Regions from separate parts of the Sphingobium sp. B2D3C genome, predicted to be linked through region 1. Evidence: predicted binding sites of a transcription regulator. Region 1 holds the regulator's gene; each other region holds the start of a gene.
The links. The regulator LexA, encoded in region 1, represses DNA repair genes until DNA is damaged. The targets are predictions, from matches to a motif close to GTTCCNCNCTTGTTCT.
Positions count from the first base shown of each region.

Region 1 (4,457 bases):
TTGCCGCCGTGGTGACGGGCGAAAAGATAGTTGAACAGCGCCGTGCGTGCGCCGCCAATGTGGAGATATCCCGTAGGCGAGGGGGCAAAGCGGGTGACGACCGTGCCTGTTTGTTTCCGTCCTTCTGCCACGCTATGCCTGCTTTTCCCTTATGTCGCGGGTGGGTTTCCTAGTGAACGAGAATGCCCCTAGCACGCCTTTTCCGGCTCGACAAATACCGTTGTTGCGCCGCAGCAGTGTCTGGTTGGGACGGCTTCATGCGCGAGCGGAATCGGTGCTGGAGGCCGAGCGGGCGCAACTGCCACTGTGGGTGCCGATCCTGCTGGGCGCCGGGATTATCGCTTGGTTCACCCTGCCTGCGCCGCCGCAGTGGATGGCGTGGATCGCCTTCTGGCTGGGCGCCGCCGCCGCGTTTGGCGCCGTGGGGCGCGGAGGACGCTTGCCTGCTGCGCTGGCCGTCGGCGCGGTGCTGCTGGCGGCGGGCTGTCTGCTGATCTGGGCTAAAGCGCTGCTCGTGGCGCAGCCACCGCTCGCACGCGCCGCGGTGGTGGAGATGGAGGCGCGCGTCCTCTCGGCGACGCCCCTGGCTGCACGGGGACTGGTGCGGCTGGAGGTCGCGCCGCTATCCCGGCCCGATCTGCCGGCGCGGGTCCGCATCAACGCGGCGCCCGATCAGATGGCAGAGGAGATTGCCGCAGGGGACCGCATTGCCGTCCGAGCGTGGCTAATGCCGCCTGCACCGGCTGCCCTGCCGGGCGCTTATGATTTTGCGCGGACGGCCTATTTTTCCGGCCTCGGCGCTACCGGGCGGGCAGTCGGCAAAGTGCAGCGCCTCGATGCGGCAACCGCTGGCGGGGATGCGCGCGCGACTCTCGCCCACCACATCGCCGCGCGGTTGCCGGGACCGGAAGGGACGATCGCGATCACGCTCGCCACGGGCAATCAGAACTGGATCAGTGAGGCGGATGCGGACGCGATGCGGCGCAGCGGGCTTGCCCATCTGCTCTCGATCAGTGGCTTGCACGTCTCCGCGCTGATCGGCGGCGTGATTCTCATCATGGTCAGTCTGCTTGCGCTTTCGCCGACCCTTGCGCTGCGCTGGCCGGTGCTGATGATCGCCGCCTGCGTGGGCGGCGCGGCGGGCATCGGCTACACTGTGTTCACCGGGGCGCAGGTGCCGACGATCCGCTCGTGCATTGCCGCTCTGCTGGTAATCGCGGGCATGGCTCTGGGCCGTGAGGCCATCGGGCTGCGCTTGATCGCGACCGGCGCGCTGATCGTGATGATCTTTTGGCCCGAGGCTGTCATCGGCCCCAGCTTCCAGATGAGCTTCGTTGCCGTGACCGCAATCGTGGCGCTTTACGAATATCCCCCCGCACGGCGGCTGTACGAGCGACGCGATGAGGGGCGGATAAAACGCTGGACCCGCAGCCTGGGTGCCTTGCTGGCGACCGGTTTGCTGGTGGAGCTGGTGCTGACGCCGATTGCCTTTGCCCATTTCCATCGCTCGGGCCTGCTTGGCGCTGCGGCCAATATGATCGCCATTCCGCTCACAAGTTTCGTGGTAATGCCCGCCGAGGTGCTCGCGCTGGTGCTCGATGCCGTCGGGCTGGGGGCGCCGGTCTGGTGGGTCGTCGGCGTGGCGCTCAAATTCCTGCTATGGATTGCGCATACTGTCGCCAGTCAGCCCTTTGCGACGCTGTCGCTGCCCGTCTCCAGCGGACTGGCCTTTGCGCTCGCCATGATCGGCCTCTTGTGGGTGATGCTCTGGCACACGGCGCTCCGCTGGTGGGGCTTGCCTCTGGCGGCGCTTGGGTTTTTCCTGACATTTCTGGCACCGTCCGCCGACGTGCTCGTCACCGCCGATGGTCATCATGTGGCCGTGCGTCTGGGCGACGGGCGCATGGCGCTGTTGCGGGACCGAAGCGGAGACTATGTTCGGACGACTTTGGCCGAGGCGAGCGCTTATGACGGCGAGTTTGCGTCTCTCGCGCAGGCGCCGGACACGCGATGCACGCGGGACATGTGCGCGATGACATTGCCGGGCCGTGCTGACCAGCCGCCGGTTCACCTGCTGATCAGTCGCTCGCGCCTGCTCGTTCCCTATCCCGAGCTGGTGGCCGCCTGCGCACAGGCTGATCTGGTGATCGCGGACCGGCGCCTCCCGCCCGGATGTGTGCCGCGCTGGGCGAAGCTGGATCGGCCAGCGCTGAGCGCTATGGGCGGCGCACTGATCCTGCTCGACAGTCGGGAGATCGTGCCGGGCCACGACCCGCGCGGCCGCCATCCCTGGATCGTGGGTACCGGCTCGCGCTAGAGCCGGCGCCCCATATCGCCCGTCTCAGTTATAGCGCCGCAATAGCCCCGCGAGCCGACCCTGAATGCGTACCTGCCGCGCCTCATAGGTTTGCGGCTCATGGTCGCGATTGGCGGGATCGAGCCGCACCTTGCGGCCGTCATGATGGAAATATTTGAGCGTCGCTTCATTCTCGTCGATGAGGGCAACGACGATCTGGCCGTCGCGCGCCGTCTCGGTCCGCTGGATCAGCGCGAAGTCACCGTCAAAAATCCCCGCTTCGATCATCGAGTCACCGGAGACTTCCAGCGCGTAATGATCGCCGGCGCCCAGCAATGCGGCCGGGACCGGCAGCATGGTGTCGCTCTCCATCGCCTCGATGGGAAGACCGGCAGCGATGCGCCCATGCAGCGGAATTTCGATCACGTCATTGGCGGCGATTGGGATGGTCCGCGCCGGCGCGGTGGTCGCCTTGCGCAGCGGGGTCACGTTGGTGGTCGCCGCCGGCTCTTCCGTCCGCTCCGCCACGGGCATACCATCGGGCAGTTTAAGGATTTCGAGCGCCCGCGCACGATTGGGCAGCCTGCGGATGAAGCCGCGCTCTTCCAGCGCGCTGATCAGCCGATGGATGCCGGACTTCGACTTGAGGTCCAGCGCCTCCTTCATCTCCTCGAAACTGGGCGAGACGCCACCCTGATCGAGATGCTGCTTGATGTAGCTGAGCAGTTGCTGTTGCTTGGCGGTCAACATGAGTGGTTCCCCAATATGGAACGGACGGAGAACGTTTAGGAAACGAATCGAGCCACGTCAACACGGATCGGCCAAATATCTCACGGTTTGGTGAGCTGCGTGTAGCCCCACGCACGGGCGAGCGATCAGGTCAGGATGTGCTGATCGGGCGCGATGGGTGCGGGGAGGTCGGTCGCGCCGAGGCGGGCGAGCATTTCGCGTTCGACCGTCCGTGTCATCGCATCGAGCGGCAGATCGTTAGGATCATAGCCGAACGGGTCTTCCAGCTGATCGCCCAAAGCATCCAGCCCGAAGAAGGTGTAGCTCGCCACCAGCACCGGAATGAGGGCCCACCAGCCCAGCGAACCAGCCAGGGCGAAGGGCAGCAACAGGCAGAAGACATAGGTCGTACGGTGGAGGATGAGCGAATAGGTGAACGGAACCGGCGTGCTGGCGATCCGTTCACAGGCCGCCTGCACATCGCTGAGCGCCTTGAGTTGGCCCTCGATGAGCGAGTGGTGGATGGGGTTGATCTGCCCGTCGGCTGCGAGGCGTAGGCAATGTGCGCCCATCTCATAAAGCACCGTGTCGGTCGGGTTCGGGGAGGTGCGCCATGGTCCATCGTTCACCCACCGGCCGATGGCGGCAGCCTCGTCGTGCTGACGCAGGCGGGCTGCAAGACCGTTGGTGAAGCCGCAGACGCCGCGGAGCAGCGGGGCGCGCTCCTCCTCAGGCAGCGAGGACGTGAGCCGTGCGAAGGAGCGGCTCGCGATGATCAGCGCACCCCACTGTTTGCGGCCCTCCCACCAGCGATCATAGCAGGCACTGTTGCGGAAGCTCATGAAGATAGAGAGCGACAGGCCGATCAGCGCGAATGGAATGCCGCTGATCTGCGCGAACAGCCCGGGCCAGGCGCGGGCCGCGAGAATGGCCGCGACACTGGCCACGGCGATGCCCGCCAGCCGATGCTGGATATGCGGCATGATCGTGCCGCGGTAGGCGAACAGCACTTCGAGCAAGCCAAGGCGGTTGCGAACGATCACGGGCGGACATCTCCTGCCAGGGCACGCGGCCACCGGACATGGGCCGGGCACCGGGCGCGCTCGCCATGCGGAGGATGCGCGCGCAGATCAAGGATTAAGTGGCCGCAAGGGGAAGCGCGCGATGGACGCTGAGGGAACCGGCGGGGAGGGCAGCGGTTCAGCTTGAGAGACGATCACAAGGGAGGACTGTGCCATGCCCCTCAAGCTCGAAGGTTCCTGTCGATGCGGCGCCGTGCGCTTTTCCGTCGACAGCCACGCGCCGGTGCCATTTCTGCGTTGCTATTGCTCGATCTGCCGCAAGACCGCCGGCGGTGGCGGCTATGCCATCAATCTCCACGCCGACAAGCGCACGCTCAAGGTGGAAGGCGAGACCGCCGTCTATCACGCTA
Region 1 is NZ_JAOQOK010000001.1:948,414-952,870, forward strand. Features, by position in the region: gene gltX (glutamate--tRNA ligase) at 1-131, opposite strand, end outside; gene M2339_RS04355 (ComEC/Rec2 family competence protein) at 224-2,317, shown strand; gene lexA (transcriptional repressor LexA) at 2,342-3,046, opposite strand; gene M2339_RS04365 (bestrophin family protein) at 3,172-4,068, opposite strand; gene M2339_RS04370 (GFA family protein) at 4,262-4,457, shown strand, end outside.

Region 2 (4,457 bases), 420 kb from region 1:
TCGTTGTCCTCGCCGCGAAATTGTTGCGGGGCGGCCTTTATGGGGGCGGGAAGCAATGCTCGCGCGTGCTTCCCTTGCTCGGCGACACGAAGCGCATGATCGCGGTTGGTCGCATCCTTTAATCGGCGTCTTAAAGAGGCGTCGCGCGTGGCGGCCGTGAAGGATCTTGTCCTTGGTCAAAGCCTTATGGACACAAAAATTTCGGCGTACACCCTCCGCCTTTAAAAATGAGCGCAGTACCGATGTCGCGCGTCTCGGCTCCGTCGTTCCCGATTTCGGCCTGTACTTGCGTTCGCTGCGATCGGGAGATGGTCAGTTCGATGGCTCTCTGCTCCCCTTTTATTCCAAGTGATCTCCGCAGGCCTGTGCGCAACATCAGCGGCCGTCGCACCGCGTCTCTTGCACTCATCAACCTTGCAGCGCCACGCGGACCGCCGCCAGATCGCGGGCGAACAAATTCTGTTCCCGCGCTTGCGCCTCGCCGCTCAGGCGCAGCAGATAGCTGGGATGGGCGCTCAGCCAGAGCTGGCTGCCGTCCGCGAGCTGATAGGGTTGGCCGCGCTCCTTGGCGATGCTGGGTGTTCGGCCCAGCAGGGCGCGTCCTGCGCTCGCGCCTAAGGCTAGCACGATCGTTGGCTGAACGATCCGTCTTTCGGCATCGAGCCACCAGCGGCAATGGTCGATTTCCCCGGCAGTCGGGTTCTGGTGGAGGCGGCGCTTGCCGCGTTGCTCGAATTTGAAATGCTTGACGGCGTTGGTCAGCCGGATTTCGGCACGATCGAACCCCGCCGTCTCCAGATGCCCGTCGAGCAACTGCCCTGCCGGCCCGACAAAAGGCCGGCCCTGCTGCTCTTCAAAATCGCCGGGCTGCTCGCCCACGATCATCAGCCGCGCGCGGCCCGGCCCTTCGCCGGCGACAGCGCGTGTGCCGTTGCAGCCGATCGGGCAGGCGGTACAGGTCGAGATGCCCTCGGCAATCTCGTTGAGGGACGTCGGGGGCGGGCGCTGGAAGGGATCGGCGCCCTGATCGACCATCTGAGTCTCGCGGGCCTGCGCGCCGGCGATCAGAGACGGGATCAATGCGGCCTCTGGCAGGTTCTTCCAGTAGCGTCGAGGCATTTCCTTCACCATCATCGCCACCTTGAGCCGCGCGGGGTTGAAGATGGAGGCATAATAACGCTGCCAAAGCCCTTCAATCTCGTCTTCGCCCGGTGCATCGCGAGGGTCGGCGCCCGGCCCCTCCGCAAGCTGAGCGCCATCCCAGTGCAGGCTGAGATCGGGTGTCAGGATGGACCAGCGCTGGCTCGCGAACCGATTGAGGAAAAACGGGGCATTGGCGCGCACGATGGCATGATCCGGCTCGAACCAGGCCACGTAGCGGTCCGTTCCATCGGGATCGTGGGCCAGCCGGAACCGCACGAACGCGCGCATCTTGTGGATGTCGCGGCGCACCTGCCGCTCCAGTTGCGTCAGGGCATGGACATCGGCATCGCTCGTCTTTTCAAGCAGGTGCGGATCGCATTGCAGGCGCCACAGCAGGCGATACAGCAGCGCCAAACGTGTATCCGAGCTGTGCAGGATCACCTTGCGGGCCAGCTCGATGAAGCGCTTGTTGGCCGTGACCGGGCGGAGTGATGCAGCCGGTTGAGGCGTGTCTTTGGACGCGAACAAATCCGGCGCGCTGTCCGATGCCGCTGCCCAGCGAATATGCTCCGGAGTGACGCCCTGCGAGACCCAGGCGCGGGCCAGATCGCGCCATGTGTCGAAATCATGGGCATCTTCCAGTTCGGCGTTGACCAGCGCCGGCTGGTCCGAGAGCGGGGCCGACCTCATCCGAACAATTCCATCTGTCGTGGCGGCGGCGCGAGCCGGGCGCGCAGGTTTGCCGTGTCGATCAAGCCTGTCGGGCGCCAATCGGCCGTGACGATGAATGGCCGCAATTTGGTGACCGTGCGGGTCAGCCGGGCGAGATCATCCAGCCGGAGACGATGATGGCGGCGGGCTTGCAGGATGGCAGCCACCGCCCGCGTGCCCAGTCCTGGCACGCGCAACAGCTTCTCGCGCGAGGCCAGATTGATGTCGACCGGAAAATCCTGCCGGTGCCGCAAGGCCCAGGCCAGCTTGGGGTCAATGTCGAGCGCCAGCATCCCGTCATCGTCGGTCGCGGTCTGCACCTCGCTGGTCGAAAATCCGTAGAAGCGGATCAGCCAGTCGGACTGATAGAGCCGATGCTCGCGCATCAGCGGCGGTCGCTTGAGCGGCAGGACCGCGCTGGCATCGGGGATCGGGCTGAAGGCGGAATAATAGACGCGGCGCAGGCGATGGCGGTCGTACAATTCGCTGGCCCGGCCGATGATCTGCGTGTCGCTGGCGCCATCCGCGCCGACGATCATCTGGGTGGATTGTCCTGCGGGCGCGAACATCGGCGCATGCTTGAAGCGTTTGCGCGCATCCTTCGCTTCGATCATCGCCGAACCTAGCCGCGCCATGGCCCCTTCGATCTGCCCGCCATTCTTGTCCGGCGCCAGATCGGTCAGGCCGCGATCGGTCGGCAGTTCGACATTGATCGAGACGCGGTCCGCCCACAGGCCCGCTTGCTCGACCAGCGCGCGATCGGCCTCGGGAATGGTCTTGAGGTGGATATAGCCCTTGAAGCCATGATCCTCCCGCAAGGCACGGGCGACCTCGATCAGTTGCTCCATCGTATGGTCGGCGGACTTGATGATGCCGGAGGAGAGGAACAGGCCCTCAATATAATTGCGCCGGTAGAAGTTGAGCGTCAGCTCGACGACTTCCTGAGCCGTGAAGCGCGCCCGGCGTACATTCGAGCTCTTGCGGTTGACGCAATAATGGCAGTCGAAAATGCAATGATTGGTGAGCAGGATCTTGAGCAGCGAGATGCAGCGCCCATCCGGCGCATAGGCATGGCAGATGCCCATGCCTTCAGTTGAGCCGATCCCCTTGCCATCGCGACTGGTACGCTTGGCCGTGCCGGACGATGCGCAGGAGGCATCATATTTCGCGGCGTCCGCAAGGATCGCCAAGCGGTCCGTGATCGTCTCCTGTTTCATTTGTTCTTTATATGTTCTTGCGGCTGGGGCGGCAAGTACCGAGCAGGCCAACGTGGCTCGGTTCGTCTGAAAATTGCACTGCCATGTGCCTTGCGCTATGCGCTGGGAAGAGCCCCGGTGTCCGCTGATCCTCGCTGATTCGCGCCGCCGGGGCCTTGATTTTTACAACTGATGAGTAGGCACCCGCACATGTCCCGTCGTCGCCAGATTTATGAGGGCAAGGCGAAGATCCTTTATGAAGGTCCCGAGCCCGGCACGCTGATCCAGTATTTCAAGGATGACGCGACTGCCTTCAATGCGCAGAAGAAGGGGACGATCTCCGGCAAGGGCGTGCTGAACAACCGGATTTCCGAGCATGTCTTCACGCTGCTCGCGAACATCGGCGTGCCCACCCACTTCATCAAGCGGCTGAACATGCGCGAGCAGCTCATTCGTCAGGTGGAGATCGTGCCGATCGAGGTCGTGGTGCGCAATGTCGCCGCTGGCTCGCTCTCCACCCGGCTGGGCATTGAGGAGGGCACGCAGCTCCCCCGCACGCTCATCGAATATTATTACAAGGATGATGCGCTCGGCGATCCGCTGATCACCGAAGAGCATATCGCCTGCTTCGGCTGGGCGAGCCAGGAAGAGATGCACGACATCGCCGACATGGCGATCCGCGTAAACGACTTCATGAGCGGCTTGTTCGCCGGCATCGGCATCCGTCTGGTCGACTTCAAGCTGGAGTTCGGCCGCATCTGGGATGGCGATTTCTCGCGCATCATTCTGGCCGACGAGATCAGCCCCGATGGCTGCCGGTTGTGGGATATGGCCACTAACGAGAAGCTGGACAAGGACCGCTTCCGCCGCGATCTGGGCGGTGAGGTCGAGGCCTATCAGGAAGTCGCGCGCCGCCTTGGCCTGCTGCCCGAGGGCCTTGAGAACGACGTTCTCGATCTGGAGAGCCACCGCAAGAAGCGCGGCAAGTAAGAGACGGTTCGGGCCGGGCGCTGAACAGCGGCGCCCGGCAACCGCGCCTTTACATCGGCGCGCCGGGTAGCACCCAGGCATTGAGGCCCATCCACAGGGCCATGGCGACCATGAACAGGTCTTCGGTCAACGACACGAAGCCGAGCGGCACATTGGTCCCGCCGCCGACGCAGGCACATTTGAGGCTGCGTTTCTCCACATAGACGGCCTTGTAGATAGACACCGCGCCGATGCCGCCGATGAACGCGGCGACTGGTACCGAGAGCCAGGGCAGGGCCCCCGCGAGCATCAGCACGCCGGCGCCCAATTGGGCGAACGGATAGATTGAGGCATAGGGCACCCATTTGCGGGCCAGCAGATCATAGCCCAGGAACATGGTCGCGAACCGATCCACATCCTGCAGCTTGAGCATCGCCA
Region 2 is NZ_JAOQOK010000001.1:524,500-528,956, forward strand. Features, by position in the region: gene M2339_RS02375 (UdgX family uracil-DNA binding protein) at 409-1,833, opposite strand; gene M2339_RS02380 (putative DNA modification/repair radical SAM protein) at 1,830-3,071, opposite strand; gene purC (phosphoribosylaminoimidazolesuccinocarboxamide synthase) at 3,261-4,040, shown strand; gene M2339_RS02390 (glutaredoxin family protein) at 4,090-4,457, opposite strand, start outside.
Region 2: M2339_RS02380 (putative DNA modification/repair radical SAM protein) is a predicted target of LexA. The motif match lies at 3,074-3,089, and genes of this name have one in related genera.

Region 3 (4,457 bases), 1.2 Mb from region 1:
TATCCTCGCGGCTGATTTCGGCGCCGCCCTGCTTGCGCGACCACCAGAGGCTGTGCTCGCATTCCAGATTTTCGATCTTGTCCTTCACGTCCTGCGGCAGGTCGTCATAAGCCGAGCGTGCATCGGCAAACCAGGTCGGCCCGCCCGACGGCGGCACTTCCACGGCGCGGAGCATGGAATAGGACGTGCGCAGATCCATGAAGCTGCTGTCCGTGTGCCAGATCTGGTCGCCCTTGCGATAGGTCGTGGCGCCCGGATCCCAATTGATCTCGCCCTGCGCATTCAGATTGCCGGCGTTGAACAGGAAGATGCGCGGCCGGCCCTCGCGGGGCGGCAGGCTCTCCAGATGGCCGAAATTGCGTGCGAAGGCGATCTGCCCCTCATCGTCCAGCCCGGTGTTCCGGTAGACGGTCACGCCCCAGCGATCCTGCTGAGCGATCAGCTCGGCGATCGTATCCGCATCCAGCGGCTTGCTGATGTCCACGCCGGAAATTTCGGCGCCGAAACGGGGGGTGATGGGTGTGGCCGTGATCGTCATCAGTCTATCCTGCTCCTGAGGAGGCCGATAGTAGCACAATCATTAGCATGGTCAAGTATTCGCCACGCTCGGAATGCGCCCTGCTTCGCCAGCCTCGCGTCACGGCGATAGCGCGTTCCGCCTAGCTTTTCGAGGCTTTCATGCTGGCGAGAACCTCGCGCAGGGCGCTCAGCCCCGCCGGCTTGGGAAGCATTGGCCAATCCCTGGTGCCATCGCCCAGATAGCTGCTGTCCGGATAGCCGCTCATCACCACGAACGGGATTTTGCGCGCCTCCAGTTCCATCAAAACCGGCTCCGAGGTTTCGCCGCCCAGATTATAATCGACAATCGCGCCGGTGATATTGCCGCTTTCCAGAGCTGTAATCGCCTGGCTCACTGTGGCGACGGGATAGACTTCATCCGCCCCCAATTCGCGCAACGTCAACTCAAGGTCGAGCGCGATAAGCATTTCATCTTCAAGCAAAAGAACATTCAGCATCCCCGGTTCCTCGAACATTCAACGAGAGGCGCCGGCCTGCCCCTGCTACTGACCCTTTGCGGCCCGTTTACTATCATGAACGCGGCTCTGCGGTGCCTCTATGCGCGGTGAGTTGATGGATGTCTGTTCACTTTTGAACATAGATGGGAACTGCGGCGGGGGCTGATCGTTATGCATCGCATGCACGACATTGTCTCGCCCGGCATCGATCATAACAATCTGGTGGCAGCGCTGAACCCTGCCGATCTGGCGCTGATGGCCAAAGTGGCGCGCGTCGTGCGCCTCCCCACGGGCACGACCCTTTACGACCCCGGCGATACCGTGGTGGCCGCTTATTTCCCCCTTGGCGATGGGGTCGCGACTTTCCACGTGCTGATGGACGACGGTTCGTCGGTCGAGATCGCGATGGTCGGCCGTGAGGGCGCTGTGGGCGGCATCGTCAGCAGTGGGCGGCTGGCGGCTTACTCCCGGTCATGCGTGATGCATGGCGGCTATTTCGCCCGGTTCGATTCTGCGACGCTGGAGACGCTGAAAGCGAGTTCTCCCGCCATTCGCGATCTGCTCAGCCGCTATGCGGACTGTCTGCTCGCCCAGATTTTCCAGTCGGTCGCGTGTAACGCGGTCCACAGCCTGGAGATGCGGGCGGCCAAATGGCTGACGGCCGCTGTCGATCGCACTGGCAACAATCAAGTGATGATGACGCAGGAGGAATTCGGGTCCCTTCTCGGCATTGCGCGCAGCTATGCCAGCCGCCTGATCAAGAGTTTCAAGACCGACGGGCTCGTCCAGACCCGGCGCGGCTCGCTCGTCGTGCTGGATGCGGATCGGCTGCGTCAGCGCGCCTGTTCATGCAACGACATGGTGCGCACCCATTTCGATCACGTGCTGGCGGGCGTCTATCCAGACCCCGCCGAGCTTGAGCATCTGGTCCACAACGTCAGCCCCTAACGTTTGCCAGGAGCTGTCGCGCAGGAGATGGCCTCCTACTTTCTGGTCTTCGGCGGAAGTGGCGCGCATTTGGTCTTGTCGCCGGCCAGACAGGCCGCGACATCCGCTTCCCACTTCGCCCGCGCCTCGGCGGCCTGCGCCTGTTCGGCGGCGATTTCTGCATCCCGCGCCGCCAGCGCGTCGCGATAGGTCTGTTCCCGCGCGGCCTGCTCGTCGGCAATGGCTTTCTTCTGCGCTTCGAAATCGCTCATCTGCTGCGCAGCCAGCTTTGCCTGCTCGGCATGGAGCACACGCCGCTCTTCCTGCTCCTGCGGCGTGTCCTGCGCCAGCGCGACGGTGGCTGAGACCATCATGGTGCCTGCAAGGGTCGCCAGTCGTGCGTAACGTGCCAGGGTCATGTCGTTCTCCGTCGTCTGTCAGGCCGGGCATTCCACGCCACGGCCTGCTGGTACAATGATTAAGATCAAGACTCGATGCACGCGCAATCGCGCGAATGTCCGTCGGGCCATCTCGCATCTGGCCTCGGGCGATCCTATCTGTGCCTCTGGCTGAACCTTGCCGCTGGATTCCCTTCAGGAACAGAGATAGAACACCGCCCATGAGCCTTACCCATATTTCGGTGCGCGGCGCGCGCGAGCACAATCTCAAGGGCATTGACGTGGATCTGCCGCGCGATGCGCTGGTCGTCATCACGGGCCTCTCGGGCAGCGGCAAGTCGAGCCTCGCCTTCGACACCATCTATGCCGAGGGGCAGCGGCGCTATGTGGAGTCCCTCTCCGCTTATGCGCGCCAGTTCCTGGAGATGATGCAGAAGCCGGATGTCGAGCATATCGACGGCCTCTCGCCGGCCATCTCGATCGAGCAGAAGACCACGAGCCGCAACCCGCGCTCCACGGTCGCGACCGTGACCGAGATCTACGACTATATGCGGCTCCTTTGGGCGCGCGTGGGCGTGCCTTACTCCCCCGCCACCGGCCTACCGATCAGCGCGCAGACGGTCAGCCAGATGGTCGACCGCGTACTGGCGCTGCCGGAGGGGACGCGGGTCTATCTGCTCGCCCCGGTCGTGCGGGGCCGCAAGGGCGAGTATCGCAAGGAACTGGCCGAATGGCAGCGGGCCGGCTTCACCCGCGTGCGCATCGATGGCGAATTCTACCCCATCGAGGAAGCCCCCGCGCTCGACAAGAAGTACAAGCACGACATCGAGGTGGTGGTGGACCGCGTGGTGGTCCGCGAGGATATGGCGCAGCGGCTCGCTGAGAGCTTCGAGACGGCGCTCAAGCTGGCCGAGGGGCTGGCTTATGTGGATTTGGCTGAGGGGACGGTGGCGTCTCTCCTTAACCCCTCCCTTTCAAGGGAGGGGCAAGGGGTGGGTGCTGGAGATGGCGGCTCAATGCCGTCATCGGAAGTCACGGGCGCGACGCAGCAGCCCCACCCCAACCCCTCCCCTGAAGGGGAGGGGCTGAAAAAAGGTATGAAAAACGCCGGCATCCCGGCCAACCGCATCATCTTCAGCGAAAAATTCGCATGCCCGGTCAGCGGCTTCACCATTCAGGAGATCGAGCCGCGCCTGTTCTCGTTCAACGCGCCGCAGGGCGCCTGCCCGGCCTGCGATGGCCTGGGCGAGAAGCTGGAGTTCGACGAGCAGCTCGTCGTCCCCAATGAGGCGCTGACCCTCAAAAAGGGCGCGATCGTGCCCTGGGCCAAGTCCAATCCGCCGAGCCCTTATTACATGCAGGTGCTCGCCTCCCTCGCAAAGGCCTTCGGCTTCAGCCTGGAGACGCCGTGGAGCGAGCTGCCGGGCGAGGTGCGCCTCATCATCCTGCACGGCACGGGCGGCAAGCCGGTCACCCTCACCTTCCAGGATGGGCGCAAGAGCTACAGCGTCTCCAAGCCGTTCGAGGGCGTGATCGGCAATCTCAACCGCCGGATGCTGCAGACGGACAGCGCCTGGATGCGCGAGGAGCTGGGCAAGTTCCAGACCGCGCAGCCCTGCGAGACCTGCGGCGGCGCGCGCCTCAAGCCCGAGGCGCTGGCCGTGAAGGTCGCGATGCAGGACATCGCCACCCCCACTCGCATGAGCGTGGTCGATGCGCTGGCCTGGTTCACTGCCCTGCCCCAGCAGCTGACGGACCAGCAGAACCAGATCGCCAAGGCCATCCTCAAAGAGATCATCGAGCGCCTCGGCTTCCTCAACAATGTCGGCCTCGATTATCTCAATCTGGACCGCACCAGCGGCACCCTGTCGGGCGGCGAGAGCCAGCGCATCCGCCTCGCCAGCCAGATCGGCTCGGGCCTCTCCGGCGTGCTCTATGTGCTGGATGAGCCGAGCATCGGCCTCCACCAGCGCGACAACGATATGCTGCTCGTGACGCTCAAGCGCCTGCGCGATCTCGGCAACACCGTCATCGTCGTGGAGCATGATGAGGACGCGATCCGCGCCGCCGACCATATCGTGGACATGGGGCCGGGCGCCGGCGTGCATGGCGGCGA
Region 3 is NZ_JAOQOK010000001.1:2,181,525-2,185,981, forward strand. Features, by position in the region: gene M2339_RS10145 (TauD/TfdA dioxygenase family protein) at 1-538, opposite strand, end outside; gene M2339_RS10150 (hypothetical protein) at 660-1,034, opposite strand; gene M2339_RS10155 (Crp/Fnr family transcriptional regulator) at 1,197-1,964, shown strand; gene M2339_RS10160 (hypothetical protein) at 2,000-2,362, opposite strand; gene uvrA (excinuclease ABC subunit UvrA) at 2,563-4,457, shown strand, end outside.
Region 3: uvrA (excinuclease ABC subunit UvrA) is a predicted target of LexA. The motif match lies at 2,540-2,555, and genes of this name have one in related genera.